2 regions of the Pseudomonas sp. LR2-20 genome follow, and region 2 is predicted to be linked to the other one. Evidence: riboswitches for the same ligand, from Rfam matches in the RefSeq annotation. Region 2 holds a riboswitch; the other holds the start of a gene.
The links. Region 2 has a riboswitch for thiamine pyrophosphate ahead of OCX61_RS13870 (TenA family protein). Riboswitches for the same ligand answer to the same signal wherever they lie in the genome.

Region 1 (23,317 bases), 2.6 Mb from region 2:
GCCGGCCGGCGTTGCTGATGGCCAGCTCGGCCAGCTGCATGCCCAGCTCGGGGTGGGCGTTGAGCCACAGGCTGAAGGCGTCCTTGACCACACCGGAGACGAACGCCGCGGCCTCGCGGGACGACAGGCGCTCCTTGGTCTGGCCGGAGAACTGCGGTTCCTGCATCTTCATCGAAAGGACGAAGGTGATGCGCTCCCAGACGTCTTCCGGCGCCAGCTTGACCCCTCGCGGCAGCAGGTTGCGGAACTCGCAGAACTCGCGCATGGCGTCCAGCAGCCCCTGACGCAGGCCGTTGACGTGGGTACCGCCCTGGGCGGTGGGGATCAGGTTGACGTAGCTTTCCTGGACGCTGTCACCGCCTTCGGGCAGCCACAGCAGGGCCCAGTCCACGGCTTCCTTGTTACCCGCCAGGCTGCCGCAGAATGGCTCGTCGGGCAGGCGCTGGAACTCGCTGACCGAGTCGACCAGGTAGGAACGCAGGCCATCTTCGTAGTGCCACTCGACCTTTTCGCCGCTGGCCTTGTCCTCGAAGCTGACCAGCAGGCCCGGGCACAATACGGCCTTGGCCTTGAGCACGTGCTTGAGGCGGCTGATGGAAAACTTTGCCGAATCGAAATACTTCGGGTCCGGGCTGAAGTACACGCTGGTACCGGTGTTGCGCTTGCCGACCGTGCCGACCACTTCCAGCTCGCTGGCCTTGAAGCCATCGGCAAAGGTCATCTGGTACTCGTTGCCGTCGCGCTTGACGCGTACGCGCACCTGGGTCGACAGGGCGTTGACCACCGAAATACCCACACCGTGCAGGCCGCCGGAGAACTGGTAGTTCTTGTTGGAGAACTTGCCCCCCGCATGCAGCTTGGTGAGGATCAGCTCGACGCCCGACACGCCCTCTTCAGGGTGGATATCCACCGGCATGCCGCGGCCATCGTCGCTGACTTCCAGCGAATGGTCGGCGTGGAGGATGACCTGCACCGAGCGGGCGTGGCCGGCCAGGGCTTCGTCGACACTGTTGTCGATGACTTCCTGGGCCAGGTGGTTCGGCCGGCTGGTGTCGGTGTACATGCCCGGGCGTTTACGCACCGGGTCGAGGCCGGAGAGGACTTCGATGGCGTCTGCGTTATAGGCGCTAGCGCTGGGATTGGCCATGGATTCTCGTCGTCAGTCTGGTGAATGCAAAAAGATCAAAATACAGAAAAATCGAGCGCCGCATACTGCTGCCGGGCAATGCCGGCGAAGGCCAGCAGGCCTGGCAGTTGCTCGGCAAAGCCCTGGTAGCTGTGGTCGCCACCGGCCTGGATGCGCAGGGCGCAAGCCCGGTAATAATGCTCGGCATGGCGATAGTCCAGGGTTTCATCGGCGGTCTGCAGCCACACTTGATAGCGGCCTGGGTCGGTCGGCGCCGGCACCTCCAGTTCGGCCAGGGCCTGCACATGGTCCAGGGTCAGTTCCCAGGTCTCGCCAGTGTAGTGGTTGCGCTGGGCGCCCAGATAACCGTCGAAGCGCTTGTGCGGGGTGACTGCCGGGTTGACCAGCAAGGCTTTGAGCCCATGCCGCTCGGCCAGATGGGTGGCATAGTAGCCGCCAAGCGAACTGCCGACCAGCAGCGGCGCCCCGAGTTCGGTAATGGCGGCTTCGAGCTGGACCATGGCCTGGCGTGGGTGGTGGTGCAAGGCCGGGACACGCAACTGCTGCGCCAGGCCCAACTGCTGCATGACAGCCTCGAGCTGGCGTGCCTTGCTGGAAAGCGGCGAGCTGTTGAAGCCATGGATATAGAGGATGGAACCCGACATGCTGCCCCCGGAATCTGTGGCTTCGCGCCCGATCGAGCGGGCGCAGGGACGCGCAGTGTAGCGCGTTCACCGGGTTTTGGCGCCGCACGGCCAATTTCGCAACAATTTCTTCAAAGAGCAGGGCCGCCGTGCGGCCCATCGCCGGCAAGCGCGGCTCCCACAGGAGTATCGCAAGTCTTGAGGTTAGCGCTGTACCTGGACTGCCCCCCAAAAGTTGGACAGTTTTAAGCTGCCGCCTGGGTCCTGTACTCGACAGGGCTCAGGCCATTGAGCTTCAGCTTGATGCGGTCATGGTTGTAGTAGTGAATGTACTCATCCAGGCCTGCTTTCAATTCATCAATACTCTCGAAACGCTTTAGGTAGAAAAACTCTGACTTGAGCGTCCCGAAGAAGCTTTCCATAGCCGCATTGTCCAGGCAATTGCCTTTACGAGACATGCTCTGTTTCACGCCGCGACTGCGAAGCTTGTGACGATATTGAGCCTGCTGGTACTGCCATCCCTGGTCGGTGTGGAGCACTAGCTTCGGCTTTTCTCCCAAGGTATTGAGTGCCTTATCCAGCATATTTCCAACCAGGCTGTACTGGGGGCGGCTAGCCGTCTCATAGGCGATGATTTCCCCGTTGTACAAGTCCATCACCGGCGAAAGATAGAGCTTCTGTTGAGCCACCTTGAACTCGGTTACGTCACTCACCCATTTTTGGTTAGGACGCTGGGCGACGAAATTTCGCTCCAGCAAATTCGCCGCTATCTTGCCCACGGCACCTCGGTAGGACTGATATTTCTTGGGGCGTACCAGTGACTTCAACCCTAGGGCAGCCATCAGTTTCTCGATGACCTTCTTGTTGACCTGCACCCCCTCCTTTCTAATCACGAGTGCAACGCGTCGATAGCCGTAGCGCCCTTTCTCTTTGTGATAGATCTGCTGAATCTTCTCGTTAAGCTCGGCATATTTGTCCGGCTTCTGCTGGCTTTGCACCTGATAATAAAAGGTACTGCGAGCCAGCCCGACCAGCCCCAGCAGGTCAGGCAAAGGAAATCTACGTTTGAGCCTGGAAACGATCAGGGCTTTTTCCCCGATATTCGTTCCTTTTCCTCCCGTAAAGCCTTGAGCTCCTTTAAAACAGCATTCTCCATGCGCAGGTATTCGAGCTCCGCCATCAGTTGGTCTCGGGACTTTTGCGAGTCGTCGGTATCTGTGGGTTTTGCAGGTTTGATCTTCTTCGGCACTTTGATCGGCTTTTTCTGGCGGTCGACGGGAGCTACAAGGTCACCACTGTAGTACTGCCGCTGCCAGTTGCCTATCCGCGACGATTGGCCGAGGCCAAAATGCGCTGCGGTTTGCCGCATAGAAAGACGATGCTCGTGCATGTAGCTGACCACCTGCCGCTTAAAATCGTCGTCATAACCCCGCCCAGGCGAACGTGGAGGAAGGCTGGAATTGCGCTGATAGCTGGAAACCCATCGGCGCAGCAGGCTGAAGTCGATACCGAAATGTTGGGCTACCTTTCGGAAGCCATTATTGCCATCCAGGTAAGCGGTGATGGCTGTGAGCTTGAACTGCTCTGTGTACTTGCCCATAGGTCCCCCAAGGGTTGGATTTTTTGTCCAACTTCTTGGGGGCAGTCCAACCTGTGGGAGCCGCGCTTGCCGGCGATGGGCTGCGCAGCAGCCCCAGGATCTTCTAATACCCCGCGCTATTGAAGTCGAGCTTCACTGCAAAATCAGTAGCCCGCTCCACACCTGTCTCCACTCGCCCATCGGCATGCAGGCGCAGCCAGCGATACCCCGGCTGCTCCTCGCTGACCTTGAAGTCCTCGCTGCCCGGCGCAAACTGGATGCAGGTCGATGGCGTGGCCAGCAGGCGCAAGCCATCGCGCAGTTCATCCCATTCCTGGTGGATATGCCCCCAGAGCAACGCCTTCACCTGTGGATAACCACGCAGGCGCTGCAGCAACTCATCGGCATTGCGCAAACCGATCGGGGCGATCCAGGCGCAACCGATATCCACCGGCTGATGGTGGCAGCACACCAGGCAATGGCGCTCGGCGGCCGACGCCAAGGCTTGATCGAGGATCGACAACTGATCCTGCTCGAGTAGCCCATGGGTAGCGCCCAGCACCGCCGAATTGAGCATGACCACCCGCCAGCTGCCGATATCGGTCACCGACTGCAGCAGCTCTGGCGCGACTTCGGCCATGACCTTGGCTTCATCATGGTTACCTGGCAGCCAGCGTGTTGGCGCAGGGATTTCCCGGGTCAGCTCACGGAAAGCTTGATAGGAAGCGACAGTGGCATCTTGTGACAGATCGCCGGTGCACAACAGCAAGTCGACACGCGGCTGTTCGCGGCACACCTGGGCGACCACGTGGCGCAGGCTGTCACGGGTATTGAGGCCCAGCAAGGTGCCCGCCGGGTCGGCAAACAGGTGGGCGTCGGTCAGTTGCACCACATGTACGGATGCAGGGGAAGAGTCTGGGTGCGGCAACGGCCGTCTCCTCGAACGGATTCTGCGCGAATTATGGCGCTGGATCGGTTGCGAGCAAACACTCGAAACCGACCCAGGTCACATTTCAGCGCACACTTGCCAGTTCGTGGCCGCAGGCCAGGCAATGGCTGAGCCATTCGCCGAGGAACAGATTGAGCTGCGCCTTCTCGTCCGGCTGGTGCATGGCCTCGTTGGGGTACGGGTAAATGCTGCGCAGGCGGCGGGTATGCTCGGCGCTGATCACTTCGGCCATGCGCGCATCGTGATACACCTGCACCTCCAGGTGCGGCACCGGCAGCCAGGGCAGGCTGTGCTCCTGGCGTACCCGCAAAGTGGTGGTGTACGGGCAGGCCAGCAACACATCGAGCACCAGCACGCCGAGCATCTGGTCGCCCTGGGTCATGCCGATGCGCCGCGAGCTCTGGGTGGTACGCATATCGGGCAGCAGGCGCATGAGCCGGGCATAGTTGGCCTCGCAGGCTGCTTGCAGCCCGGCCAGATCGACCCGATAACGCTCACGCAAGAGGTTCACTTCCACATACCTCGAACTTCGTCTTTGTTCAGCGCCAGCCACTGCAGGCTGATGATGGTCGCCGCGTTGCAGATTTGACCATCGCGTACGGCCTGCATCGCATCGTCGAATGACCATACGCGGACACGGATGTCCTCGCTTTCTTCTTCCAGGCCATGCAGGCCGCCCGCGCCTTCACTGGTGCAGCGGCCGAGGTACAGGTGCACGTACTCGTCGCTGCCGCCTGGCGAGGGGAAGTAGCGGGTGATCGGCCACAGGGCACTGATCGCAAGGCCTGCTTCTTCTTCGGCTTCGCGATGGGCGACTGCTTCGGGCTCTTCGGTAGCTTTGTCGATCAGCCCGGCGACCATCTCGATCAGCCAGGGGTTGTCGACCTTGCCCAGGGCGCCGACACGGAACTGCTCGATCAGCACCACCTCATCGCGCAGTGGGTCGTAAGGCAGCACACAGACCGCATCATGACGCACGAACAGCTCACGGCTGATCTCACGGCTCATGCCGCCCGCGAACAGTTCATGGCGCAGGTGCACCTTGTCGAGCTTGTAAAAGCCCTTGAAACAGTTGGCCCGCTCGACGATCTCGACCGCCTTGGGCACCGAATTCAACGTGTCTGACATGGAAATCCTCATGACCTCATTTACCGCATCGCGCCATCCTACTCTGCACGGTTGCCCGTTTCACCCCTTTCCGGCAACCGTTCGCGCACTCGGGACAGCACGCCTTCACTCTGTTAGCTTAGTGGCGAACTGAAGGCCGCGCAGACGGTCAAAGGCCGACTTTTCCTGTTCTGCAAGGATCATCATGACACTTGTCAAACTGACTTCCGTGGCCGTGCTGGCTCTCGCTCTGGGCGCCTGCCAGAGCCTGTTCGCACCCAATTACCGGACCCCGCTCGAGGTCAAGCGTGATGCCTGGGAGCACGTCAAACCTGGCTGCAGCGCAAGCGACTGCCCACTGGTGAACATTGACACCGTGCATTTCCCGGCCCAGCCCAAGCTCGATGCCATCGTCGAAAAACGCCTGCTGCAGCTGACCGAAGACAATCAGCATGGCACCGCGCCAAGCACCCTGCAGGCCTACGAACAGCAATACCTGGCCAGCGCCGACAAACGCAACAGCAGCTACCTGCAAGCCAAGGTACGCGAGCAGCATGACGGCCTGGTGATCATCGAGCTGTCCAGCTACCTCGACAGCGGCGGTGCCCACGGCATGCCGGGGCGCGGCTTCATCAACTACTCGCGCAAGCTGGACAAGGTGCTGACCCTGCAGGACATGCTGGTGCCAGGCCAGGAGGAGACCTTCTGGAAGACCGTGGAAGAGTCGCACCGTGCCTGGCTGATCAGCGTTGGAATGGACAAGGACGCCGAGTTCGTCAAGACCTGGCCGTTCAAGAAGTCGCCGCACATCGCCCTGACGTACGGCGCGCTGGTGGTGAAGTACGAGGTCTATGCCATCGCGCCCTACTCCATGGGCCACGTGGAGTTGAAGATCCCTTACCCACGCCTGAACGGCGTACTCAAGCCTGAGCTGTTTCCCGGCCGCGGCTGAAGCTCAGTAGCCCATGCAGCCCACCTGCCAGCAGCAATGCTGGCAGGGTAGCCCCCAGCTCAGGCGCCTTGGCGGCGATCACGTGATAGGCCGCCACACCCACCACCCAGGCCACCAGTGCCTGCCAATGCAAGCCATCGACCTGTGCCGGCAGGCGGCGACGGCGGATCACGTAGTGGTCCATCAGCACCACACCGAACAGCGGCGCGAACACCGAACCGATCAGCAGCAGGAAGTTCTCGTACTGGGCCAGTGGCGCCAGCAAGGCGATCAGCGTGCACAGCACACCAATGGCCAAGGCCAGGTGTTCGACCTTCAGCGGCAGCAGCACGCCGGTGGAAACGGCCGCCGAGTGGATGTCGGCGAAGGCCTTTTCCGACTCGTCCAGCAGAATCAACAGCAGCGGGATGCCCATGCCGGCGCCTGCCAGGGCAAGCAGCAGCGCATTGACTTCGCCACTGGCGGCAAACGCCAGGGTGTAGGCCACGCCCAGGCTCATCAGCCAGGTATTGCCGATGAAGTAGCCCAGAACGGTGCCACCGAATACATGCCTGCCATTACGGGCAAAGCGCGAGTAGTCGGCGATCAGCGGCAACCACGAAAGCGGCATGGCGATGGCGATGTCGAAGCCTACGGCCAGCGACATCGAACCGTCCCCGGCACGGTTCCACAGATCAGCCAGGTCGGCCTTGGCAAACAGGTTCCAGGTCAGCCACAGGCACGCCCCCAACAGCAGCCAGATCCCCCAGGCACGCAGCACCTTGCGCACGAACGCCAACGGGCCGCTGACGGCGAGCAGGGTGGCCAGCGCGCCGAAACACAGGGTCCAGAGCATCGGGCTGTTCCAGGCACTGTCTTCACCGAACGCCCGGGCACCCAGCAGGCTGGCCGCGTCACGCATGACGATGATCTCGAAGGCGCCCCAGCCCACCAATTGCAGCAGGTTGAGCAATGCCGGCAGGCGCGCGCCATGGCGGCCCAGGCTCAGCCTCAGGGTGCCCATGGCCGACAGGCCGGTGTCACTGCCGATGACCCCGGCAGCCCCCAGCAACAGCACACCGACACCGGTGCCAAGGGCGATGGCCAGCACTGCGCCGGCCAGGCCAAGGCCAGGGGCCAGCATGGCGCCGACCTGCAGCACCATCAGGCCGATGCCGAGGGAGAACCACAGCGAGAACAGGTCACGGGCGCCGAAGATGCGCTGGTGGGTGGGGACCGGGTGGTCGGGGGAGAATTGGCTGGGTGATGTCATTGTTATGTTCGCAGGAAGAATTGATCAGACTTTGCCACCTCCTTGTGGGAGCGGGCTTGCCCCGCGAAAGCGTCAGACCTGCCAAATGCATTGGCTCATCTGAGGCTTTCGCGGGGCAAGCCCACTGCCACAAGGGGACGTGGCGTTCTTACACTTTGTGGTACAGCTGGCTGCCTTCCTGGCGGAACCGCTCGGCCTGCTCACGCATGCCTTGCTCGACGGTCACGTCCACGGCCTCGATCTTGGCTGCGTATTCACGTACTTCCTGGGTGATCTTCATCGAGCAGAACTTCGGCCCGCACATCGAGCAGAAGTGCGCGACCTTGGCCGACTCCTTCGGCAGGGTCTCGTCATGGAAGGCACGCGCGGTGTCCGGGTCCAGGCCCAGGTTGAACTGGTCTTCCCAGCGGAATTCGAAACGCGCCTTGGACAAGGCATTGTCCCGAATCTGCGCGCCCGGGTGACCTTTTGCGAGGTCCGCAGCATGGGCGGCGATCTTGTAGGTGATGATGCCGGTCTTGACGTCATCCTTGTTCGGCAGGCCCAGGTGCTCCTTGGGCGTGACGTAGCACAGCATGGCACAACCGAACCAGCCGATCATTGCCGCGCCGATGCCCGAGGTGATGTGGTCGTAGCCTGGGGCGATGTCGGTGGTCAGCGGGCCGAGGGTGTAGAACGGCGCCTCGTCGCAGCATTCCAGCTGCTTGTCCATGTTCTCCTTGATCAGTTGCATCGGCACGTGGCCGGGGCCTTCGATCATGCACTGCACATCATGCTTCCAGGCGATCTTGGTCAGCTCGCCGAGGGTTTCCAGCTCACCGAACTGGGCCGCGTCGTTGGCGTCGGCGATCGAACCCGGGCGCAGGCCGTCGCCGAGCGAGAAGCTGACGTCGTAGGCCTTCATGATTTCGCAGATCTCGTCGAAGTGCGTGTACAGGAAGTTTTCCTTGTGATGCGCCAGGCACCACTTGGCCATGATCGAGCCACCGCGGCTGACGATGCCGGTGACCCGCTTGGCGGTCAGCGGCACATAACGCAGCAGCACACCCGCGTGGATGGTGAAGTAGTCCACGCCCTGCTCGGCCTGCTCGATCAGGGTGTCGCGGAACAGCTCCCAGGTCAGGTCCTCGGCCACGCCGTTGACCTTTTCCAGGGCCTGGTAGATCGGCACGGTACCGATCGGCACCGGCGAGTTGCGGATGATCCACTCGCGGGTTTCATGAATGTGCTTGCCGGTGGACAGGTCCATGACGGTGTCCGAGCCCCAGCGGATGCCCCAGGTCAGCTTGGCCACTTCTTCCTCGATCGAGGAGCCCAGGGCGCTGTTGCCGATGTTGCCGTTGATCTTCACCAGGAAGTTGCGACCGATGATCATCGGTTCCACTTCGGGGTGGTTGATGTTGGCCGGGATGATCGCGCGGCCACGGGCGATTTCCTGGCGGACGAATTCCGGGGTGATTTCTTTCGGAATGTTGGCACCGAAGCTGTGGCCGGCGTGCTGCTCGTTCAGCAGGCCGGCGGCGCGGGCTTCCTGCAGCTTCATGTTCTCGCGGATGGCCACATATTCCATCTCGGCGGTGATGATGCCCTGGCGGGCGTAGTGCATCTGCGAGACGTTGGCGCCAGCCTTGGCCCGGCGCGGGTTGCGCACGTGGGCGAAACGCAGCTTGGCCAGTTCCGCATCGTTCAGGCGCTGCTGGCCGAAATCGGAGCTCAGGCCGTCCAGGCGCTCGGTGTCACCGCGTGCGTCGATCCAGGCCGAACGCACGTCAGCCAGGCCCTTGCGCACGTCGATGATGACGTTGGGGTCGGTGTACGGGCCGGAGGTGTCGTAGACCAGCACCGGCGCGTTGCTTTCGCCACCGAAGTCGGTCGGGGTGTCGTCCAGGCTGATTTCGCGCATGGGCACGCGGATGTCCGGGCGCGAGCCTTCGACATAGACCTTGCGCGAACGCGGGAACGGTTGCACGGACTGCTGATCGACTTGCGCCGACTCGCTGAGGTTGATCGTTTTTTCTTGTTTGGTCATCACAGGCTCTCCAGACGGCTTCCTAGCAGTGGAATGTCGGGGTGAACCTGAATGGCGTGAACGTACCCGTTGACGGGTGCAGTGCCGGATGTGGGGTGCCTGAAGCTGCACGCAGCTGCGACATTCCCGGACCTGGCACAAGAGGCTCCCCGGGAAGGCGAGCAATCTTGTTCCCTACGCAGGCGCTAACCTGATCAGGTTCAACGGGATCCGCACCTTTGCGATCTCAGCCTTTGCTTCAAGGCACCCCGACAAGAACATGCGCAGTCTAGACTGGAGTGGTCGGCAAAGCCAAGCGGGTAAAACGCAGGGGAGATGAAAGGCGCAACCGATGATTGTTGGCGGATGCGCATGGCACTACACTGGCCCGTCGCTCGATACTCAACAGTTCAGTAATTAAATTTCGTACAAGGATTGCCTCTATGCTGCGCAAACTTTCACTGGCGATAGCCGTGTCTTGTGCGTCCAATGGCGTGGTCTGGGCAGCGGATTTGCCCACGACGGTAAAAACCGATCTGGTCAGTGTTTACCAGGAAGCAGTCGACAACAACGCCGATCTTGCTGCCGCCCGTGCCAACTATGGCGCGCAGAAAGAAGTCGTGCCGCAGGCTCGCGCCGGTTTGCTGCCGAACCTCTCGGCCGGGGCCGAGATGCTCAATACCCGCACCAAGATCGACCAGCCGTCGGCCACCGCCAACCGCAGCGGCAATACCTGGAGCGCGACCCTCGCGCAACCGATCTTCCGCGCCGATCGCTGGTTCCAGCTCCAGGCCGCCGAAGCGGTCAATGAACAGGCGGCGCTGCAACTGTCGGCAACCGAGCAGAACCTGATCCTGCAGACTGCGCAGGATTACTTCTCGGTGCTGCGCGCCCAGGACAACCTGGCGGCGACCAAAGCCGAGGAAGCGGCCTTCAAGCGCCAGCTGGACCAGTCCAACGAACGTTTCGACGTCGGCCTTTCCGACAAGACCGACGTGCTGCAGTCCCAGGCCAGCTACGATACCGCCCGGGCCAACCGGATCATCGCCGAGCGCCAGGTACAGGATGCCTTCGAGGCGCTGGTCACCCTGACCAACCGTGAGTACAGCTCGATCCAGGGTGTGGTCCACACACTGCCGGTGAAGGTACCGACCCCCAACGACGCCAAGGCCTGGGTGGAAACCGCTGGCCGCCAGAACCTCAACCTGCTGGCCACCAACCACGCCGTCGCCGCCGCCGAAGAAACCCTGCGCCAGCGCAAGGCCGGGCATGCGCCGACCCTCGATGCGGTGGCCAAGTATGAAAAGGGCGACAACGACAGCCTGGGCTTCACCAACCCCTCACCGTTCGGCCAGCGCTACAGCGGCGATGTGGAACAGACCAGCGTCGGCCTGCAGCTGAACATTCCGATCTACAGTGGCGGCCTGACCAGCTCGCAGGTACGCGAGGCCTATCAGCGCCTGAGCCAGAGTGAACAGCAACGTGAAAGCCTGCGCCGCCAGGTGGTGGAGAACACCCGCAACCTGCACCGCGCCGTGAACACCGATGTGGAACAGGTGCAGGCGCGCAAGCAGTCGATCATTTCCAACCAGAGTGCGCTGGAAGCCACCGAGATCGGCTACCAGGTCGGTACCCGGAACATCGTCGACGTGCTCGACGCCCAGCGCCAGCTGTACACCTCGGTGCGTGACTACAACAACAGCCGCTATGACTACATTCTCGACAACCTGAGCCTGAAGCAGGCTGCCGGGACCTTGAGCCCGCAGGATCTGCAGGACCTCAAGCAGTACCTGAAGCCGGATTACAACCCGGACAAGGACTTCCTGCCACCGGACCTGGCGGCCGCGGCAGCCAAGAACTTCGAACGCAGGCCTTGAGACAGGTGCTGGCCTCTTCGCGGGTAGACCCGCTCCCACAGGCTTGAGGCCTGCGCTGAACCTGTGGGAGCGGGTTAACCCGCGAAGAAGCCAGCACAAGCATCAGCCAAGAAGCTTGCCCAGCCCATCCAGCAAGCGCTGCAAGGCGCCCTGGTTGGCCCGCATCACCGCCCTGCCCGCCTCGCCCATGTGCTGTGCATCCTGAGGCAGCTCGATCAATCGCCGCACCGCCTCGGCCAGCCCGTCGGCGTCATCGACCTGCTGCAACGCCCCCGCCTCGCGCAACATCGCGCTGATTTCAAGGAAGTTGAACACATGTGGCCCCATGAGCACCGGCAATGCCAATGCCGCAGGCTCCAGTGGGTTATGGCCGCCCGTGGCCACCAGGCTGCCGCCGACGAAGGCGATGTCGGCCAGGGCATAGAGGAACAGCAACTCACCCATGGTGTCGCCGAGCAGCACCTGCGTCTGCGCCTCAACCGGCGTGCCGGCAGAGCGACGTACCGTGGCGAACTGCCCAGCGCACAAGGCATGCACGCCATCGAACCGCTCAGGGTGGCGCGGCACCAGGATCAGCAGCGCATCACCATGCACCTGCAGCAACTGCCGGTGCGCCTGCAGGATCAAGGCATCCTCCCCCTCATGCGTGCTGGCAGCGATCCACAGCGGACGCTGGCTGGCGCCCCACTGTTCGCGCAGTGCCCTGGCACGGGGCTGCAAGTGTTCATCGATCTTCAGGTCGAACTTGATCGAGCCAGTAACCTGCACGCACTCAGGGCGGGCACCCAGCTCACGGAAACGCCGGGCCTCGGTTTCGGTCTGCACGGCGATCAGGCTCATCTCACCCAGCATCGGCCGGGTCAGTTTGGCAAAACGCCCATAACCACGGGCCGAGCGCTCGGACAGCCGAGCGTTGGCCAAGGCCACCGGAATGCCGCGTCGGGCGCACTGGTGGATGTGGTTGGGCCACAGTTCGGTTTCCATGATGATGCCCAGCCGCGGCCGCACATGGTCAAGAAAGCGCCCAGCCGCCCACGGCAGGTCGTAAGGCAGGTAGCAATGCTGGATGCGTGGCTCATCGGCGAACATCGCGCGAATGCGCTCGGAGCCGGTCGGGGTCATGCAGGTGAGCGTGATCGGCAGGTCCGGGTAGGCCTTGAGCAGCGCACGGACCATCGGTGCCGCGGCAATGCTTTCACCGACCGACACCGCATGCACCCAGATCCCCCCCTGGCGCATGGCTGGCAGCTTGCGGGCAAAGCGCTCAGCGATGCGCTGGCCATAGGCCGGTGCCTTGCGCGCGCGCAGGTACAGGCGCAGCGCAACCAGCGGCAGGCCCAGGTGAAACAGCAAGGTATAGAGTGTTCTGTTCATGGCGGCGGAGTTTACCCGATCGCGCGCAGGTGCACCGCAAAGCGCTCGGCCAACCATTGCGCGGCCGGGCCCAGCGGTTCGTCGCGGCGCCAGGCCAGCTCCGCCACCAGCGCCGGCGGGCGCCATTCGCTGTCGAGCTCGACCATGTGCGCCTGGTAGGTCGGGTACTGCACCACATGCCGCGGCAGCCAGGCCCAACCCAGGCCGCGCATCAGCAGTTCGGCCATGGCGTAGAAGCTGTCGGCACGCCAGACGTGCGGGCTGATCGCCTCGCCGCCGGGGTAGCCACTTTGCTGCGGGGTGATCAGCAGTTGCCGGTGCCGGGCCAACTGCTGACGGGTAACCCGGCGTTCGCGCGCCAGCGGGTGGTCGGCCGCACACACCGTGACCATTTCCACACTGCCCAGCGCACGCCGCTCCAGTGCCGCCGGGATACGTTCATGGTGGAAGAACAGCCCCAGGTCGGCACGCCGCTCGGCCAGTTTGCGCGCCACATCGCCCTGGGCGCCACTGGCCAGTTGTACCTCCAGATAGGGATAGCGGCTGGCCAGTTCGTCGAGGCTGTCGATCACCGGCTGATAAGGCATGGCCTCATCCTGGGCGACCCTGAGCAGTGCTTCCTGGCCACGCATCAGCGCCAGCGCGCGGCCATCCAGGCGCTCGCACTGACGCAACAGTTCGCGGGCATCTTCGAGCAACGCCGTACCGTTTTCGGTCAGTTTCGGCTGCCGTCCGCTGCTGCGCTCGAACAGCGTGACACCCAGGTCGGTTTCCAGCAGGGCGATGGCATTGCTGATGGCCGACTGCGCCTTGCGCTGCTCGCGGGCCACTGCGGAAAACGAGCGCAATTCAGCGACCCGCAGGAAGGTGCGCAGTTGTTCAAGGTTCCATTGCTCGGCCATCTACCTATCTCCAATCAAGATAGGTAATGACTTTACCGCATCTGGGCAACCGCTAGAATGCCGAGCCAGTTACCGGAGGAACCTGTCATGAATGCCTACACCTACCTCGCCATCGCCATCTGCGCCGAAGTCATCGCCACTGCCTCCATGAAGGCGGTCAAGGGTCTGAGCACGCCTTTGCCGTTGCTGCTGATGGTGGTGGGCTACGGGATAGCGTTCTGGATGCTGACCCTGGTGGTGCGCAGCATTCCGGTAGGCATCGCCTATGCGATCTGGTCGGGCCTTGGCATCGTGCTGATCAGCGTTGCGGCGCTGGTGGTCTATGGGCAGAAGCTGGATGTACCGGCAATGCTGGGCATGGCGATGATCGTTGGTGGCGTGGTGGTGATTCAGCTGTTTTCCAAAACTGCCGGGCACTGAGGCAGCCTGTATACTTGCCAGCTGTCCCAGTCTTCGAGGTACCGCCATGCCATCCGCCATTTCCACTGACGTGCTGATCGTCGGCGCCGGGGTCGCAGGCCTCTGGCTCAATGCCCGCCTGCGTCGCCTGGGCTACTCGACGGTGCTGGTGGAGCGCGCCAGCCTCGGTGGCGAGCAGACCATCAAGTCCCAGGGCATCATTCACGGCGGCACCAAGTACGCCCTGCACGGTGCCTTGACCGGCGCCTCGGAAGCCATCGCCGACATGCCGCGACGCTGGCGCGAAGCGATCAATGGCAGCGGCGAGCTGGACCTGACCCGTACCCGCCTGCTTTCCGATGCCCATTACCTGTGGTCGCCAGGCACCCTGGCCGGCAACCTGACCAGCTTCTTCGCCAGCAAGGCCGTGCGTGGCCGGGTCGATCAGGTAAAGGGCGAGCAATTGCCACCCGCCCTGCAGGACCGCGGCTTCAAGGGCAAGGTCTACCGCCTGGCCGAACTGGTGATCGATGTGCCCAGCCTGCTCGCCAACCTGGCCGAACTGGCCGGTGACAGCCTGCTCGCGGGCGAACGTGTCGAACCGCTGCGCGAGGGCGACGAGCTGGTCGGCCTGCGCGTCGACGACCGTGAAATCCGCGCCCAACGCATCGTCTTCAGCGCCGGCGCGGGTACCGAAGAACTGCTGCATGCACTGGGCCTGAAGCAACCCGCCATGCAGACCCGGCCGTTGCACATGGTCCTGGCCAAGGGCCCGAACCTCAAGCCGCTCTATGCGCACTGCCTGGGCGGCGGTCCCAAGCCACGGGTGACCATCACCACCCACCCGGCCGCCGATGGCCAGTGGGTCTGGTACCTCGGTGGCGACCTGGCCGAAGCCGATGGCGTGGCCCGCGAGCCCGCCGCACAGATCGCTGCCGCGCAAAAGGAAATTGCCCAGCTGCTGCCCTGGGTCGATCAAGGCCAGGTGCGCTGGGCCACCCTGCGCGTCGATCGCGCCGAGCCCGCGCAGTCCGGCCTGGTCCGCCCCGACAACGCCTTCCTCGCCGAACAGCAGCGCCTGCTGGTGGGCTGGCCGACCAAACTGGCACTGGCACCGGACTTCAGTGACCGTGTACTGGCCAGCCTCGAACGCGACGGCGTGCGCCCGGCAGCTCAGGCCGACCTTGCCGGCTTGCCGCGCCCGGCCGTGGGTGTACCGGCCTGGGAGCAACTGCTGCCATGACCTTGCCAACCTTGCATGGCTTGCACCGCCCTCTGGGCAGCACCGGCTTCGAGGTGTCGCCACTGGGCCTGGGCACGGTCAAGCTGGGCCGCGACCAAGGCGTCAAATACCCCAATGGCTTCACCATCCCCAGCGATGACGAAGCGCGCCTGCTGCTAGCCCAGGCCCGCGAGCTGGGTATCAACCTGATCGACACCGCGCCGGCCTATGGCCGCAGTGAAGAGCGCCTGGGGCCGCTGCTGCGCGGCCAGCGTGATCAGTGGGTGATTGTCAGCAAGGTGGGCGAAGAGTTCGAAGATGGCCAGTCCAGCTTCGACTTCAGCGCCGCCCACACCCGCCGCTCGGTGGAGCGAAGCCTGCAGCGCCTGGAAACCGACCGCATCGAACTGGTGCTGGTGCACTCCGATGGCAACGACCTGGAAATCCTCGAGCAGGAAGAGGTCTACCAGACCCTCGCCGCGCTCAAGCAGGAAGGCAAGATTCTCGGCTACGGGCTTTCCGGCAAGACCGTCGCCGGCGGCCTGAAGGCGCTGGAGCAGGGCGATTGCGCCATGGTCACCTATAACCTCAATGAGCAGGCAGAGCGTCCGGTGCTGGACTACGCTGCCGAACACGGCAAGGCCATTCTGGTGAAGAAGGCGCTGGCCAGCGGGCATATCTGCCTTGCCCCCGGGGTCGACCCGGTGCAGGCCAGCTTCGAGCTGCTGTTCGCCCACCCGGGCGTGAGCAGTGCTATCGTCGGCACCATCAATCCGTTGCACCTGGCCCACAACGTGGCCACCGTCGCCCGTATCCTGGGCCAGCATTGAGTTGCCACCCAGCCAAGATGGGCCTGGAGACTGACCCGACGCAAGGAGGAGCCTCGTGGCGCGTACGCTGATCCGCAAGAACCCGAGCAACTTCAAGACACTGCCGCTGCATGTCGAAGCCACCGCCGAAGGCCTGGTCTACCAGAGCATCGGCATGCCCCTGAACTTCGCCCAGACCCAGCAGCGGCGGCGCGCCATCCAACTCGCCGACAAGCAGCGCTTCGTGGTCGAACTGGCCAACCTGGGTGTGTCCGTGCGCCTGACCCTGCATTGGCAGCACCGTGATTACTGGGTGCTGGTAAGGCAACGGCGCCAGGACCGTGGTGACGTGGTACTGAAACTGATTTCCGGGTATGTCCCCGCCCAGGAGATCAACCTGCCACTGCACACCGCCGTCCAGGAGGTGGCTGAAGAGTGCTTGCTGGAAACCCCGGAAGGCTGGCTGAGCGGGCGCTTCAACGACACCTGGCTGCCAGCCCCGTACGCCGCCGCACTGCATTATCGCGAAGCCTTGCCCTTCGTGCTGACCCCAGAGTCGGGTGCTGCCCGCCCGGTGCACTGCGGCAACCTGATGTTGATGGAACGGCCACGGGCCTATGTGCACTTGCCGACGGCTTCGCTGCAGCTGATCTACGACATGCGCCTGCAGGTGCCGAGGGAGGCCAAGAAACTCAGCCTGTTCCATGTCGATGAGCGGCTGGAAGGCGACCAGCTGGTAGCGCGCCTCAACCGAAAACGGCCGGATCTGTACCTGATGCCGGTACAGGATGGCCAGCCGTTGGCCGAGCTGTACACGCTGAAGAAAGATGAGCTGGTGCCGGCGAGTACCCGCGGGCTGTACCTGGCCGAGAGCTTTGCCCGGCAGGAAGGCTGGGTGGTGGCCGATGAGCGGATTCGCTGGAAGGACTGGGTGAAGCAGCAGGGGCTGGTGGAACGCAAAGCGGCGCCGGCTTCGCATCTGCAGCGCTTTGGTGACAAGGCACGGGCGCTGCTGGAACGGGCCCGCACCTCACTGCACAAGTGATATTCCTGGGCTTGCGCGGTCCATGTGGGAGCAACTGTCTTGCTCAATTTCTAGAATCTGGCGCGATACCTGTGGGAGCGGCGGTTCGGCGCCCCGATTTACCCGCGAACACCGGCGTAGCCGGTGCCATACACCGAGTTGCATTCTGCGCGGGTGAATCGGGGCGCCGAACCGCCGCTCCCACAGGGGCCGCCAAAGCGGCCCAGGGCTCGATCAGTTCTTGCGGATCTTCTCGACGATCGCTGTGGTCGAGCTGTTCTCGACCAGCCCCAGCACCTTCACGGTACCGCCATAGCCCTTGACGATATCGGCACCCACCACCTGGTCGATACCATAATCCCCGCCCTTGACCAGCACATCTGGCTTGACCTGGCTCAGCAGGTTTTCCGGCGTGCCTTCAGGGAAGCTGATCACCCAGTCCACCGCGCCCAGGCCCGCCAGCACAGCCATGCGCCGGTCAACGCTGTTGATCGGACGGCCCGGCCCCTTCAAGCGGCTGACCGAGGCATCATCGTTTACCGCGACGATCAGGCGATCACCCTGTGCCCGCGCCTGCTCCAGGTAGGTGACATGCCCGGCATGGAGGATATCGAAGCAACCGTTGGTGAAGACGATCTTCTCCTTGTGCGCCCGTGCATCGTCGATGGCCAGCAGCAACTGCTCCAGGCCCAGGACACCACGTTCGGAACCTTCCTCACGCTGGATTGCCCGGCGCAACTCCGGCGCACTGATTGCGGCGGTACCCAGCTTGCCGACCACGATGCCAGCAGCCAGGTTGGCCAAGGCCACGGCGTGCGGCAGGTCTTCGCCTGCGGCAATGGCAGCCGCCAGGGTAGAGATCACGGTATCGCCAGCGCCGGTCACATCGAACACTTCGCGGGCCCGGGCTGGCAGGTGCAGCGCCGGCTGACCGATGCGCAGCAGGGTCATGCCGTGCTCGCCCCGGGTTACCAGCAACGCGCCAAGGTCCAGGTCCTGCAGCAATTGCAGGCCTTTGGCGACCAGTTCGGCCTCATCGGCGCAACGGCCGACAATGGTTTCGAACTCGCTGAGGTTCGGAGTGATCAGGCTGGCGCCACGGTAGATGGAAAAATCCTTGCCCTTGGGGTCGGCCAGAACCGGAATACCCTTGGCACGTGCGGCCTGGATCAGGCTCTGGTGGTTTTTCAGCGCGCCCTTGCCGTAGTCGGACAGGACCAGCACCTTGACACCCTCAAGCAGGCTGTCGACTTCCGCCCCCAGCGACAGCGGGTCGGTGGCGAACGGCTCTTCGAAATCGATGCGCAGCAGTTGCTGGTGACGGCTCATGACCCGCAGCTTGACGATGGTCGGCTGGTGCGCGATGCGCTGGAACACCGAACGCACGCCAGCGGCCTGCAGGCTGTTGGCGAGGCTGTCGGCGGCCTCGTCCTGGCCGGTGACACCGATCAGCGAGGCTGGCGCGCCAAGGGCGGCGATGTTCAAGGCAACGTTGGCCGCGCCGCCGGGACGATCCTCGATCTGATCGACCTTGACCACCGGCACTGGCGCTTCCGGCGAGATACGCGAAGTACCACCATGCCAGTAGCGGTCGAGCATGACATCGCCGACCACCAGTACCGGGGCTTGATCGAAACGCGGCATGGACAACTTCATGGGCAACCCATATGAAAAATAATGAACAGGGGCAGGATATTAGCACAGGGTAGGCGACGGCTTTACGGCCAGATACACCCTGGAAAATTCCCGTGACAATCGGGGCCGATTCGGCCCCGATCAAGGCGGGTCAGGTGATATCGGCTTTTACCGGCTCATCCAGGCCCATGGCATGCAGGCGGGCATAATGGCCATTGGCCGCGAGCAGTTCGGCATGGGTGCCGCGCTCGACCAGACGCCCCTGGTCCATTACCAGGATCAAGTCGGCCTTCTCGATGGTCGACAGGCGGTGGGCGATCACCAGCGTGGTACGGCCCTGCATGACATGATCCAGGGCCGCCTGGATATGCCGCTCGGACTCGGTATCCAGCGCCGAAGTGGCTTCGTCGAGGATCAGCAGCGGCGCATTCTTCAGCAATGCCCGGGCAATCGCCAGGCGCTGGCGCTGGCCACCGGAGAGCAGCACGCCGTTTTCACCGACTTCAGTATCGAAGCCCTTGGGCAGGCGGTCGACAAACTCCTTGGCGTAGGCGTCCGCAGCTGCCGCTTCGATATCGGCACGCGGGGCGCCCGCCAGGTCGCCATAGGCGATGTTGTTGGCCACGGTATCGTTGAACAAGGTGACGTGCTGGGTCACCTGGGATACATGGCGGCGCAGGTTGCGCAGGCGATAGTTTTCGATCTCCACGCCATCGAGCAGAATCTCCCCCTGGTCGTGGTGGTAGAAGCGCGGGATCAAGGCCGCCAGGGTCGACTTGCCGCTGCCCGAGCGCCCGACCAGCGCAATCATCTGCCCAGGCTCGGCGACGAAGCTGATGTCGCTCAGCACTTCGCGCTCGGTGCCGGGGTAGGTGAAGCTCAGGTTGCGCACTTCCAGGCGGCCTGCCACACGGTCCTTCTCTACGGTACCGTTATCGAGCTCCGGCTGCTCATCCAGCTGCTCGAAAATGCTCTCGGCACCGGCCAGGCCTTTCTGGATGGTCGAACTGACTTCCGACAGTTGACGGATCGGCTTGGGCAACAGGCCTGCCGCCGTGATGTAGGCCACCAGGTCACCGGCAGTGGATTCACCTCGCAGGAACAGCACCAGGAACATCAGCGCCGCCATGGCGGTATAGATCACCAGCTGCAGCAGCGGTGTGTACAGCGAGCCGGTCTTGGTCATGTGCAGCTGCTTGTCGGTGTTGCTCTGGCTGGCCTTGTCGAAGCGCTGCTGTTCGTAGGCTTCACCGCCGAAGCTGCGGACCACCCGGTAACCCTGGATGGTCTCGGAAGCGACATGCGTCACGTCGCCCATGGCGGACTGGATCTTCTTGCTCTGCTTGCGGAATTTCTTGCTGGCAACGCTGACCATCACCGCGATCACCGGCAGGACAGCGACCATCACCAGGGTCAGGTGCCAGTTCATCCACAGCAGGTAGCCGAACAGGAACACCACCGTCAGGCCTTCACGGATAACGACCTTGATCGCATCGGTGGCGGCCCCGGTGACCATGGTCACGTTGAAGGTGATCCGCGAAATCAGGTGCCCGGAGTTGTGGTTGTCGAAATAGCGGTTGGGCAGCACCAGCAGCTTGTTGAACAGTTCCACGCGCAGGTCATGCACCAGGCACAGGGAAACCTTGGCCAGAAAGTAGTTGCCCAGGAACGAGCCCAGGCCTTGCCACGCCGCGATCAGGATGATCAGCAGCGGAACCGCCTGCAGCAACTGCAGGTCGCGCAGATAAGGAACATTGGGGAACAGGACTGCTTCCGGGTTGCTCAGCCCGTCGACGAAATATTTGAGAATCCCGGCCAGCATGGGCTGGGTCGAAGCAAAGATCACGAAACCAACGATGCTCAGCAGGAAAATGCCGACATAGGGTTTCACGTAGCTCAGCAGCCGGAAGTAGATCTTCAGGCTGGAGCTGTGCTCCGCCGGTAGCGGTGTTTCGGCCATCATCGAGCTCGCTGTTCAGGTTGAGCCGGAAATTTTACCACAGGCGTCATTTTCGGCACGTACCCATGGCAGCAACAGGGTAAGGCCGACCGGCAACCAGCTGATGAACCACTCTGCACGCGGGGTACCGGTGAGGCTGGCGGCATCGAACTGCATGGCCAGCGTCGAGAACACCCAAAGCCCCATCAGGAGCTTGCCCAGCAAGGTGTGGCGGGCCCGCACGATCTCACCGAAGGTGAACAGCCAGACGGCAATCCACAGCAGCATTCCCGGCAAACCGAGCTCGATCGCCACATGGGTAAACAAGTTGTGTGAATGGTCGAATTGCAAACCGGCGGCGTTGACCCTGTAAGACGCGCCCAGGCCCAAACCGCGCCACGGATGCTCGCCAATCATGCCCAGCACCGCTTCGAAAATTTCCGGCCGGTACGATGAGCCGCGCTGGGTGATGACGTCATACATCACGTAAAAGGCCAAGGCAGTCGCCAGCAGCGCGCCAAGGGCCAGCAAGCGGCTGTGTCGATCACGCCGCCACAAGGGTGCCAGGACCACTGTCGCCAGCAATGCAAGCACTGCCCCGCGGCTCTGGCTCAGCACCGCAAAGGCAGCGAGGCAAGCAACTGCCAGCGCCCAGACAAGCTGGCCCATACGTGCATGGGGAACTTGATACAGCAGCAACAGTGTCGCAGCGCCAATGACATAGGCGCCCAGGATCGGGTGGGAGATCTCGCCGATACCGGCCAGACGCGCCAGCAATGGCTGGCCCTGAAAAATATAGAAATGAATTATCGAGACCAGCGCCGCAAGCGCCAGCAGGCCGCCGCCAATCTGCAACAAATGCCGCATGCGATCGCTACCACCTTGGGCCAGCAAGGGGAAAGCGAGCAGGAACAGCGCTATATAAAGCAGGCGTTTGACTTCTCGCCCCGGCTCCATGGCCGATGACCAGGCCAGACTGGCTCCACCCCACACCATGAGCAATAGCAAGCTGCCCCACAAGGCGGGCTGGCGCCGCCAAGCTTCGACCAACACGCCACGCGCCGACCAAGCCAGCAGCAGTGTCGGCAACCACAGGAAGGCAATCAGTCCTTGCTGGTACAACTTGTTGCTGGGAGCCAGCGCTATGGCGCCGAGAAACCAGACCAGCCCGAACCCCAGCCAGACTTTGGCCCAATTTTTCTGATACAACATCCCTTCTCCCGCTGGATCCATAACACCATCATGGTGTTAAGGCATAAATTTCGGCATTATGGCCGGTCATTTTCAGTTGCCGGACGACAAGGTCCTATCCATGCAATGCTCCCACCTCTCCCAGGTCGACTTCGATCAGCTGACGCTTGGCGCCCAGGTATTGGAAGCTGACAGCCACGGGGCAAAAGTCTACCTGCTCGAGGATGGAAATTTCCTCAAGGTTTTTCGCCGCAAACGCCTGATTTCATCTGCACTGCTACGACCTTACTCCCAGCGTTTCGTCGATAATGCCGAGCGCCTGGCGCAGCTGGGCATCCCTACCCTCGAAGTGATCAGCCAGCACAAACTGGACCTGCCGGGCCGCACGGCGGTGCTGTATCGCCCCCTGCCGGGACGCACCCTGCTGCAGCTGTCGCGTGAGGAGGGCTTCAGCTGGGATACCACTCTGCCGCAGCTGATCAAGCTGATCCATCAGCTGCATCGCAATGGCATCTATTTCCGCTCGCTGCACCTTGGCAATGTGGTGATGACGCCTGATCAGCGCCTGGGCCTGATCGACGTGGCGGATATGCGCTTCATGCGCCCACCGCTGTCGGCACGCATGGTCCGCCGCAATGTGCAGCATATGGTGCGTTACATCGAGCGGGAGAAACTGGGCGACCGCTTCCCACTGGCTGAATTCGAAGCCGCCTTGCTGGTACGCTGAATCTCAGCCACGCAGCAGGCTTGCACTGCCTTCGCGGAAAGCCTGCCAAGCCGCTTCGGGCGCCATCGCCTGATGTTGCCGGGCAGCCAAGGCCAGACCGCAAGCCGCATCACAGTGCTTTATCAACTTCACCCAGGCCCCCACATCACCGACCGGTAAATAGTGGCCTGAGTCCTGTAGCTGCTCACGGAACACCGGCAAGTCGCTGCAAATGACCGGCACATCGGCAATCACCGCCTCCTGCACCACCAGCCCCAAACCTTCGGCGCGCGACGGCACCATCATCCAGTCAAATGCCCGGTACAACTGCTGTACATCATCGCGATGGCCACACAGGTGCACACGACCGGCCAGGCCAAGCTCATCGATGTGCGCCTGCAGAGCCGCCCGCAGCGGACCTTCACCGATGATTGCCAATTGCATGCGAGGTTGTTGGGGCGCGACCTGGGCAAAGGCTTCTATCAGCACCTCGAAGCCCTTGCTTTCGACCAATCGCCCCACTGCACCAAGCACAGGCCCATCGGCGTGCGACAACGCCAGCGCCTGGCGAGCCTGTTCGCGACTGAGCAACGGCTCGATGAAGGCCCGCGGCTCGAACGCC
Region 2 (8,346 bases):
ATGCCGTACCGCTGCAGTTTGGCCAGCAGGCGGCTGCTGAAGTCGGCCTGGCGCAACTGCATGGCCGAAACGTTCACGGCCAGGCGCGCTTCACGGCCCTGAGCGCCCCAGCGGGCCAATTCTTCGCAGGCCAGGCGCAATACCTCCCAACCCAGCTCGATGATGAAACCGCTGCGTTCGGCCAGACCGATGAAACGGTCCGGGTACAGCAGACCGAATTCAGGGTGGGCCCACCGTACCAAGGCTTCATAGCCCATTACACGGTGGCTATCCAGGCGGATCTGCGGCTGGTAGTGCAGCACGAACTGGCGCTCGGTCAGGGCCGTGCCAAAGGCTTGTTCGAGGGTGAAGGCCTGGATATCGGAAAGGTTGAGCGAAGGGTCGAAGAAACGGTACTGGGCCCGACCGGCCTGCTTTGCCGAGTACATGGCGGCATCGGCGCAGCGGATCAGGCTGTCGATGTCCTGGCCATCGCGCGGGCAGATGCTGACCCCGACACTGGGGCTGGTGTTGACCTCCTGGCCGTCGAGGGCATAGGTGGCTGAAAGTTTCTGTACCAGCATACGCACCCAGCTATTGATCTGTTGTTCGCTGCGCTCGCCCGCCAGCAGCACGACGAACTCGTCGCCGCCAAAGCGCGAAGCCTCGTCGCCAGGTTCGAGCAGGCGCTGGATGCGCCCGGCCACTGCCTGCAGCAGCAGGTCGCCGATCTTGTGCCCGAGCGAGTCGTTGATCGATTTGAAACGGTCCATGTCGATGAACAGGATTGCCATCAAGCGGCGCTTGCCGCGCTGCCGGGTCAGCGCCTGCCCGGCGACTGCGACGAACTGGCGGCGGTTGTGCAGGCCGCTGAGGTGGTCGGTGGCGGCGGCGTGGCTGCTGCGCCGGTGTTCGTCTTCCAGGCGGCCGATCAATTGCTGGTTGACCTGTTGCGCTTGCTCCAGAGCGCTGAACGCCTCTTGGCGTTTGCGTAGCAGGCGCAAGGTCCAGGCCAGGCTGGCGAGGATCATCAGGGTCATGCTCAGGTTCAGCCAGAACTGGCGCGAATAGGCCAGCGCGGAAGGGGCGAGAATCTCGTCATAGCGCTGGCTGACCACCACGCTGAAGCCACGCTCGGGCACCCGCCGGTACAGGCTCTGGTAAGGCACGCCGGCAGCGTACTGGGTCAATTGCCCGGCCGCATCGTCGGCATCTGCCAGGTCCGGTTCGAAGCGCTCGCCTGTCACCACCACGCCGCGGGTATCGATGCGCAGGTGCTCCTGGCCATCGTCCTGGACCAGGCGCATCACGCCGCTGTCACCCAGGTCGATGTGCTGGAACAGCACCGCCAGGTAGCCGATGTCGAGCTGCACCACGAGCATGTTGTCGATCTGCCGGCCCGGCAGGTCGGTCAACGGCAGCAGAAATGGCAGCCAGTTGGGCAGGGTTGGCGTTGAGGTGCCTGGGGGGACCTGCGCCAGGAAGGGTTTGAAACCGTAGTGGGCGACATGCACCTGCAATTGCTTCAGCCAGTCGCTCGGCAGTGCCGCGGCTTCATCGCTGTGGCTGGCGGAAAGCAGCCGACCCTGGCGGTCGTAAAGGCTCATGCGTTTGAACACCGGGTCCTCGGCCAGCAGCCTGGCCAGGCTCAGGTTGCCCTGGCGCAGCGTCTTCATGTCGTCCTGGGTCACCCGGCCCACGGCCTGGGCGCGGTCGACCAGCTGGCGCAGGTTCTCGGCAACGATACTGGCCAGGTTCAGATGCTCGGCCGCCTTGGCTGCCAGTGCAGCCTGGCGCGCGGCGGCCTTCTGGCTGAAGTGCAGCCCCCAGAGGAAGGTCAGGGTGGCTGCGCAGAGCATCAGGATCAACAAGCGCAGGAGGCTTGCGGAGGAGAGAGAGCGGCGGATCACTGCTGGTATTCCCGACCCTGGGTGATGGTCGAAAAATACGACAGAAAGATGACTGCCTCATGACCGATGGCTAAATGCCTTTATGGTTTCCCCCGATCAGCCAAGGGCGCCTGTATGCGCGTGGTCTCTTCCTGCAGGTAGGTGATCAGCGCGGTGATCTCGGTATCGCCCAGGCGCATGTTGGGCATGGCCAGGCGGTTGTACTGTTCGTAGAGCAGGGTGGCCAGCGGTTCCTTCTCGGCCAGCATCTGGTCCGGTTCCTTCAGCCAGCGTATCAGCCAGCTGGGGTCGCGTTGCTGGGTCACACCGAGCAGGTCGGGGCCGATACCGGGTTGGCCGGGTTCGGTGTTACCCACGGTGTGGCAGGAAGAGCAGCGGGTGCGGAAGATCTGTTCGCCGCTGCTGGGCGGGCGGATTTGCGGGGCATTGGCGTAGTCGTTGGTCATGGCGCTGGCCTGTTTCCAGTTGTGCAGGCTGTTGCCCAGGCGGTCGGCGAGGATGTACGGGCTTTCGAAGGGCGAGGCCTTCATCCAGCGGCCCGTGGCCTGGTTGCCGATGATCAGGCTCAGGTTGTGGTCCTTGGAGCGGCCGTTTTCCAGGCCTTCGATATACAGGCCCAGGCGCCGGCGCAGTTGTTCGATATCGTCGGGTTCGCCGGTGAGCAGGGTCCAGCCGGGGCCGATGCCGAACTTTTCGGCGTAGCGCTTGAGGGTGGCGGGGGTGTCGTTGTAGGGGTCGATGCTGATGGAGTAGAGGAAGATGTCCTTGCCGACCCGGTCACCGAGGATTTTCTGCACCTGGCGCAGGCGGGCGGTTTCCACCGGGCAGGAGTCGGTGCAGCCGGTGAAGATGAAGTTGATTGCCACCACCTTGTCCTTGATCAGGTCGTCGAAGAAACGCACCTTCTTGCCGTCCTGGGTCACCAGCGGGGTGTTGGGGAAGTAGCTGGCGCCCCACGGTGTAGCCGCCACGGCCGAGGGGGCGGATTGGGCTGGATTGATTGGCCAGTAGTGGGTACCGGCGGCGAACAGGGTGAGGGCAAGCAGAACACGCCATGACAGGGCCATGATGCGATCCTCTGTTTTCTTGTGTGGTGGTTGACCGCCTTATCGTCGCCAAGCCGGGCTCCCACAGGCATTTCACATCACTGTGCTCGCTACCTGTGGGAGCCGGCTTGCCGGCGATGGGCCGCGTGGCGGCCCCGCTGTCACTTGATGCTGATGGGCGCCGTTACGCTCTGGCCCAGTGCTGACTTCACGGTGATCGTCGCCGGCGTCGCCGGGCCGCTGCCGGTGGTGGTCGTAGACAACCGCCAGCGCGCCCCGGTGGATGCCGTCGTCAGCGTTGCCGTGCCCAGGTTCAGCGGCCCACTGGTGGTGGCTGCGGTTACCGTGATGCTGTTGCCGCTGGCCACCGAGGTGGTGCCGGAGATGTCCCAGGTGTAGCGGTTGTTGCTGCGCACCTGCACCACGGCGCTGCTGACCTCGATCTTGTCCGCCACCACAGCAGGGCCCACCGCAACATTGACCGTCGCCTGGGTCAGCGAATCGGCACCCTTGGCGTCGCGCGCGGTGTAGGCGAAGCTGGCGGTGAACGGGGTGTCGACCGTGGCCGGCGGCGTGTAGGTCACGCTGGTGCCGTCGGTGCTGACCGTCCCCTTGCCGGAATCAGGCTGGTTGAGGTCCTTGACAGTCAGTGGCAGGTTGCCTTCGGGGTCGGTGTCGTTGGCCAGCACGTTGATCACGATCGGCTTGCCGGCCGTGGTCGCGGCACTGTCGTTCACCGCCACCGGTGGCTTGTTGGCCGTGTCGGTGTTGTTGTTGCTGGCGGTGCGGAAGGTCGGCAGGCCCACCGAAGCCATGTACTGCACGCCATCCCAGCCTGGCAGCGGCGTCGGCATCACCTGGAATTGCCCAGGGTGCTCGATGTCCCAGCGCAGCAGCATCGAGTTGTCTTCGTGCTGGGTGTTGTGGCAGTGCTCCATGTAGGTACCGGCGAACTCACGGAAGCGAATGGCCATTTCCACTTCGCTCGAGGAGTCGGCGTCCGGGCCGATGCGGTAGACGTCTTTACGTGCCCATTTTTCCCATTCCGGTGGCGCCTTGCCGTCACGGCTGAGGATCACACCTTCCTCGAAGTGCACATGCACCGGGTGGCTCCAGCCGCTGCCGCCGTTCTTGATCTTCCACACTTCCAGGGTGCCGTCGCCGCTGAAGCCGGCCTGGGTCGCTTCGCTGGCCAGTTGCGGTGCGGCGGAGATGCGCCGTGGGTCCATGCTGTAGCCAAAGCCACCGTCGGTCTTGATGGTCCAGGGGGTGGTGTCGGTGCCGTCGGAGCGACCGAAGGTGAACTCGCGGTGGCGCGCGGCCTTGATCTTGGCCTGGTCGGCGACGGCCGTGCGGTCGATGGTCAGCGGGATCATCTTCAGGCCTTCGGCCTTGCCCGGCTTGGCCGGTTCATAGGCGCTTGGGTCCATGCTGACGTCGGTGCCGCTGTAGGGTTGCACGACCAACTGCATGACCTTGCCGACTACCGGGTCGCCTCTGTCCCATTCGGGCCCGGTGCTGGTCTGCTTGATCACCGCCTTGTACTTCTCGGACAGCACGTCGGCCAATGAAATGGCCTGTTTCGGGCCCTTGCCGGTTTCGTGCTCCATGATGTTGACGATGTACAGCTTGTCGCCAACCTTGATCCCGTTCTTGGCGAAGTTGATGATGATGTCGTAACGCTCGGCGATGCCTTGCAGCGGCAGGATGCCGTTGTTGTCGTCGGTCTTGCCGTCGCCATTGAGGTCCATGGTGCCGTCGAACGGCACGGCGTGTTCCATGATGTTGCCGTCGTTGGCGATCATGTGGAATGGCACCCGCGCGTACGACACGTTGGAGCCGGACGGCCCCTTGAACTCGCCACTGTTGCCGGCGATTTCACGCACCACGGCAAACTTGAAATAGCGCGACACCGAGCCGTTGAGGATACGGAAGCGGTAGCTGCGGGCGCGCACCTTGAGTTTGGGCTGATACTGCCAGTTGACCAGCACCTGGTCGCCGAGGAAACCGTCGGTGTTGAACGGGTTGAACCACAGCTGGCCGTTCTGATCCCAGGCCTTGTCGGCGATCACCAGGTTGACGTCATAGTCGCGGTTGCCCCACGGCATGGCCGAGCCGCTGGGGAAGCGCAGGTTGACGCCGTCCTGCAGAGCTTCGTTGCCGCGGTCGATGGCGCTGTAGTAGTTCATCATCACGGCGTTGCCTTTGTAGACGTTCTGCGCCGTGAAATCCATCATGTGGTCGTGGAACCAGTGGGTACTCATGGTTTCGTGCCAATCGCCACGAATCTTGATGCTGCCGTTCTGGCAGGTCTTCAGCCCGGGGTTGGCGTCGTTGACGAACAGCGTTTCACCCGGCGAGCAGGGGAACGCGGCGCGCGGATCTTCGGCACGGGTGTTGATCGTGTCGTAGCCGGCCAGCTGGATCGGCCAGCGGTAGTCATAGTACTGGCCAGGGAAGAAGTAGGCGTTGGCAAAGCCATCGCTCTCGGCTGGCGAGTGGCCGTTGTGCTCGTGGGTGGAAATGGTGTGCAAGCCAAAGCCTGCGTTGGCTGCCGGGTCGATCGGCAGCGCGTTGTAGTGGCGCATCAGCACCGGCTGGCCATAGCGAACCATCAGCAGCTTCGGCGGGAAGGTGCCGTCGAAGGTCCACAGCGATTTGTGGTTCTGCTGCGGGAAGTTCGGGTGGAAGCGGGGGTCGATGCCCTTGGTGGTACCGAGGGTGGTCGGGATGTCCGAGGTCTGGTAATACAACCCGCCCGGCGCGAACTCGCCAACGGCATAGTTGTGCAACTGCTTGCGGTCACGCAGCCCCTGGTTGATGCGTGCACCCGCCTGTGCGGTCTTGAACGCTGCCTGGGGGTAGAACTCGTTCCAGCGCTGGTGCGACCAGCCTTTTCCTGGTGGCCGGCCTTCTGCCGGCGAGCCGACCGAGTTGCGGTTGAGGAACATCTCGATCTGCGCCTTCCACGGGTTGCGGTCGAGGGTGTTGGCGTACTGGGTGGGGAACGGGTACAGGCCCGGCTGCTTGAGGAAGGCTTCCAGGGCGTTGCCGTTGGGACTGCTGCGGGCCACCACGTCAGGGTCTTGCGCAGGGGCGGCGCCCAGCGTGGGGACCGGGAAGGTCAGGTTTGGCGGTGGTAGGTTGGGGTCGAGTTTCTCCGGGCCGAATTCTTCGAATAGCAGCAGTTGCTGGGTGAACGGCTGCGCCCCGAACAGCGGGCTCGGCTTGCCATTGGTAGGGTAATTGCGTGACGTCTGCAGGGCAGGCGGCAGTACGTTGTCGACGCGGTTGGAGGCACGATCGCCGTATACCCCGTTTTGCAGTTCCAGCGAACCTTGGTTGGCTTCGGGCAGGTTGAAGAGGTTGAGCAGTGCCGGGGCCGGGTCGGCCGGCTGGTCATCGTAATGCGACGGGTCTGTCGGCGGTGGCTGGCTGACATCATCCATTGTGCTGGCCATGGCCGAGATCAGCCCAAGGCTGAACATCAGCGCGGTCACGGCGGACAATTTGAAGGCGTGGCTGTTGGGGTGGATCACGGCAGGGGTTTTCATTGCCTGGTGCCTCGCTCACGGCTAAATGGCTATGGGCCATCAATGGCGTATTGCCGGGTTTTTATGGCCTGAGCAACGGCTGTGCCAACACATCTTTTGGTAAAGCTTTGTTAAACAATTCCTTGTGGCGCCTGAGGCGCGCTAAATAACGGGGTGTCAAAGACCGGGTGTAGGCCCCCAAAACTGGGCAGGGCTGGGCCCAACTCCGGTGATGGGAGTGGTGACAATTGGTGATCGGCGCTGTATACCTGTTGCCCACCAAGGGGAGCCCGGCAACGGGCTGAGAAACCGCTGGCAGCTGCAGCGCGGTGACCCTTCGAACCTGATCCGGATAATGCCGGCGAAGGGATGGGACTGCCAGACCTGCCTTTTGCCGGCCTCACTGTGAGGCCACACCATGAACGAACGCTTCAGCGAAACCCTGCAACGCCAGAACCAACCGACCTGGTCGGCTGCCGTCGGCCACCGTTTCGTCAGTGAACTCTGCGCGGGCAGCGTGGCCGACCCGATCATGGTCCGCTACCTGGTCCAGGACCACCGCTTTCTCGACAGCTTCCTGACCTTGCTCGGCGCCGCCATCGCCACCGCCGACACCTTCGAGGCCCGCCTGCGCTTCGGCCGCTTCGCGGGGATGATCTCCAGCGACGAGAACACCTATTTCCTGCGCGCGTTCGAGGCGCTGGACGTCAGCCCCGCGCAACGCACAGCGCCTGCAGACACTGCACCTACCGCCGGTTTCAAGGCCATCATGCGCGAGGCTGCTGCCACCCGTTCCTACGCCGCCGCGCTGGCAGTGCTGAACGTTGCCGAAGGCCTGTATCTGGACTGGGCTCTCAAGGCACCCAAGCCGTTGCCCGCCAACTTCGTCCATGCCGAATGGATCACCCTGCACGACAATCCGGCATTTTGCGATTTCGTCGCTTTCCTGAAGTCCGAGCTGGACCGGGTCGGCCCCCAGGAGGCCGCATTGGCCAGTGACTTCTACAAACGCACCGTTGAGCTGGAGCTTGCCTTCTTCGACGCCATTTACACCGAGGAGGCGTGAGCATGGATATTTTCGAGCGTTTGAAGGCTGCGACTGCCGGGCAGTGGCACAGCTATGTCGACCACGACTTCGTGCGGCAGATGGGCGAGGGTACCCTCCCGGAAGAAGCCTTCCGCACGTACCTGATCCAGGACTACCTGTTCCTCATCCAGTTCGCCCGCGCCTGGGCCCTGGCCGCCTACAAAAGCCGCTTGCCGGCGGATATCCGCGCCGCCCAGGCGGGCCTTGCGGCGATTCTTGACGAGACCGAGCTGCACCTGCGCTTGTGCGCGCGCTGGGGCTTGTCCCAGGCCGATATCCAGGCAGCGCCGGAACACCAGGCGACCGTGGCTTACACCCGTTACGTGCTCGACTGCGGCACGGCCGGTGACCTGCTCGAGTTGCATGTGGCCCTGGCACCGTGCGTGATTGGCTACGCCGAGATCGGCCGCACGCTGGCGCAGCGCATTGGCGACTTGAGCGAGCACCCGTACCGGGAGTGGATTGGCGAGTATGCCGGGGAGGCTTACCAGGGCGTGGCCGCGGCGGCGCGCAAGCATCTGGATGAACTGGCGGCACGGAGCATGACCGAGCAGCGGTTTGTCGAGCTGGTACAGATCTTTGGCCAGGCTTCGAGGCTGGAGGCTGATTTCTGGCAGATGGGGTTGGATGGCGTGGCCTGAGGCCGGGCTAAGCCTTCAATCGCGCGTTTTGGGCGAGTTTTGTAAATCGCCGTGCACATGAACCGCACGGCGATCCGGTCGCGTTTGGGCAGGGTGCGGAAGGTGGTGACCCCATCGAGTACGTCGTATTCATAAATGCGCCCACTGCCA

Region 1: linked by a shared signal. The riboswitch ahead of thiC (phosphomethylpyrimidine synthase ThiC) and the one ahead of OCX61_RS13870 (TenA family protein) in region 2 are both predicted to bind thiamine pyrophosphate.

Annotation. Positions count from the first base shown of each region.
Region 1 covers NZ_AP025944.1:551,353-574,669, reverse strand. The annotation lists gene parE (DNA topoisomerase IV subunit B) at 1-1,147, opposite strand, end outside; gene OCX61_RS02375 (YqiA/YcfP family alpha/beta fold hydrolase) at 1,183-1,791, opposite strand; one part of gene OCX61_RS02370 (IS3 family transposase) at 2,016-2,897, opposite strand; one part of gene OCX61_RS02370 (IS3 family transposase) at 2,900-3,370, opposite strand; gene cpdA (3',5'-cyclic-AMP phosphodiesterase) at 3,474-4,277, opposite strand; gene OCX61_RS02360 (DUF1249 domain-containing protein) at 4,363-4,815, opposite strand; gene OCX61_RS02355 (NUDIX domain-containing protein) at 4,806-5,426, opposite strand; gene OCX61_RS02350 (RsiV family protein) at 5,611-6,357, shown strand; gene cytX (putative hydroxymethylpyrimidine transporter CytX) at 6,326-7,609, opposite strand; gene thiC (phosphomethylpyrimidine synthase ThiC) at 7,758-9,638, opposite strand; TPP riboswitch at 9,793-9,899, opposite strand; gene OCX61_RS02335 (TolC family outer membrane protein) at 10,061-11,494, shown strand; gene waaA (lipid IV(A) 3-deoxy-D-manno-octulosonic acid transferase) at 11,597-12,868, opposite strand; gene OCX61_RS02325 (LysR family transcriptional regulator) at 12,880-13,770, opposite strand; gene OCX61_RS02320 (DMT family transporter) at 13,858-14,190, shown strand; gene OCX61_RS02315 (NAD(P)/FAD-dependent oxidoreductase) at 14,237-15,412, shown strand; gene OCX61_RS02310 (aldo/keto reductase) at 15,409-16,221, shown strand; gene OCX61_RS02305 (metal ABC transporter ATPase) at 16,277-17,245, shown strand; gene hldE (bifunctional D-glycero-beta-D-manno-heptose-7-phosphate kinase/D-glycero-beta-D-manno-heptose 1-phosphate adenylyltransferase HldE) at 17,459-18,880, opposite strand; gene msbA (lipid A export permease/ATP-binding protein MsbA) at 19,011-20,819, opposite strand; gene OCX61_RS02290 (O-antigen ligase family protein) at 20,835-22,010, opposite strand; gene OCX61_RS02285 (serine/threonine-protein kinase) at 22,111-22,716, shown strand; gene OCX61_RS02280 (glycosyltransferase) at 22,720-23,317, opposite strand, start outside.
Region 2 covers NZ_AP025944.1:3,115,143-3,123,488, reverse strand. The annotation lists gene OCX61_RS13885 (putative bifunctional diguanylate cyclase/phosphodiesterase) at 1-1,889, opposite strand, end outside; gene OCX61_RS13880 (SCO family protein) at 1,970-2,956, opposite strand; gene OCX61_RS13875 (Ig-like domain-containing protein) at 3,097-6,489, opposite strand; TPP riboswitch at 6,741-6,855, shown strand; gene OCX61_RS13870 (TenA family protein) at 6,887-7,534, shown strand; gene tenA (thiaminase II) at 7,531-8,196, shown strand.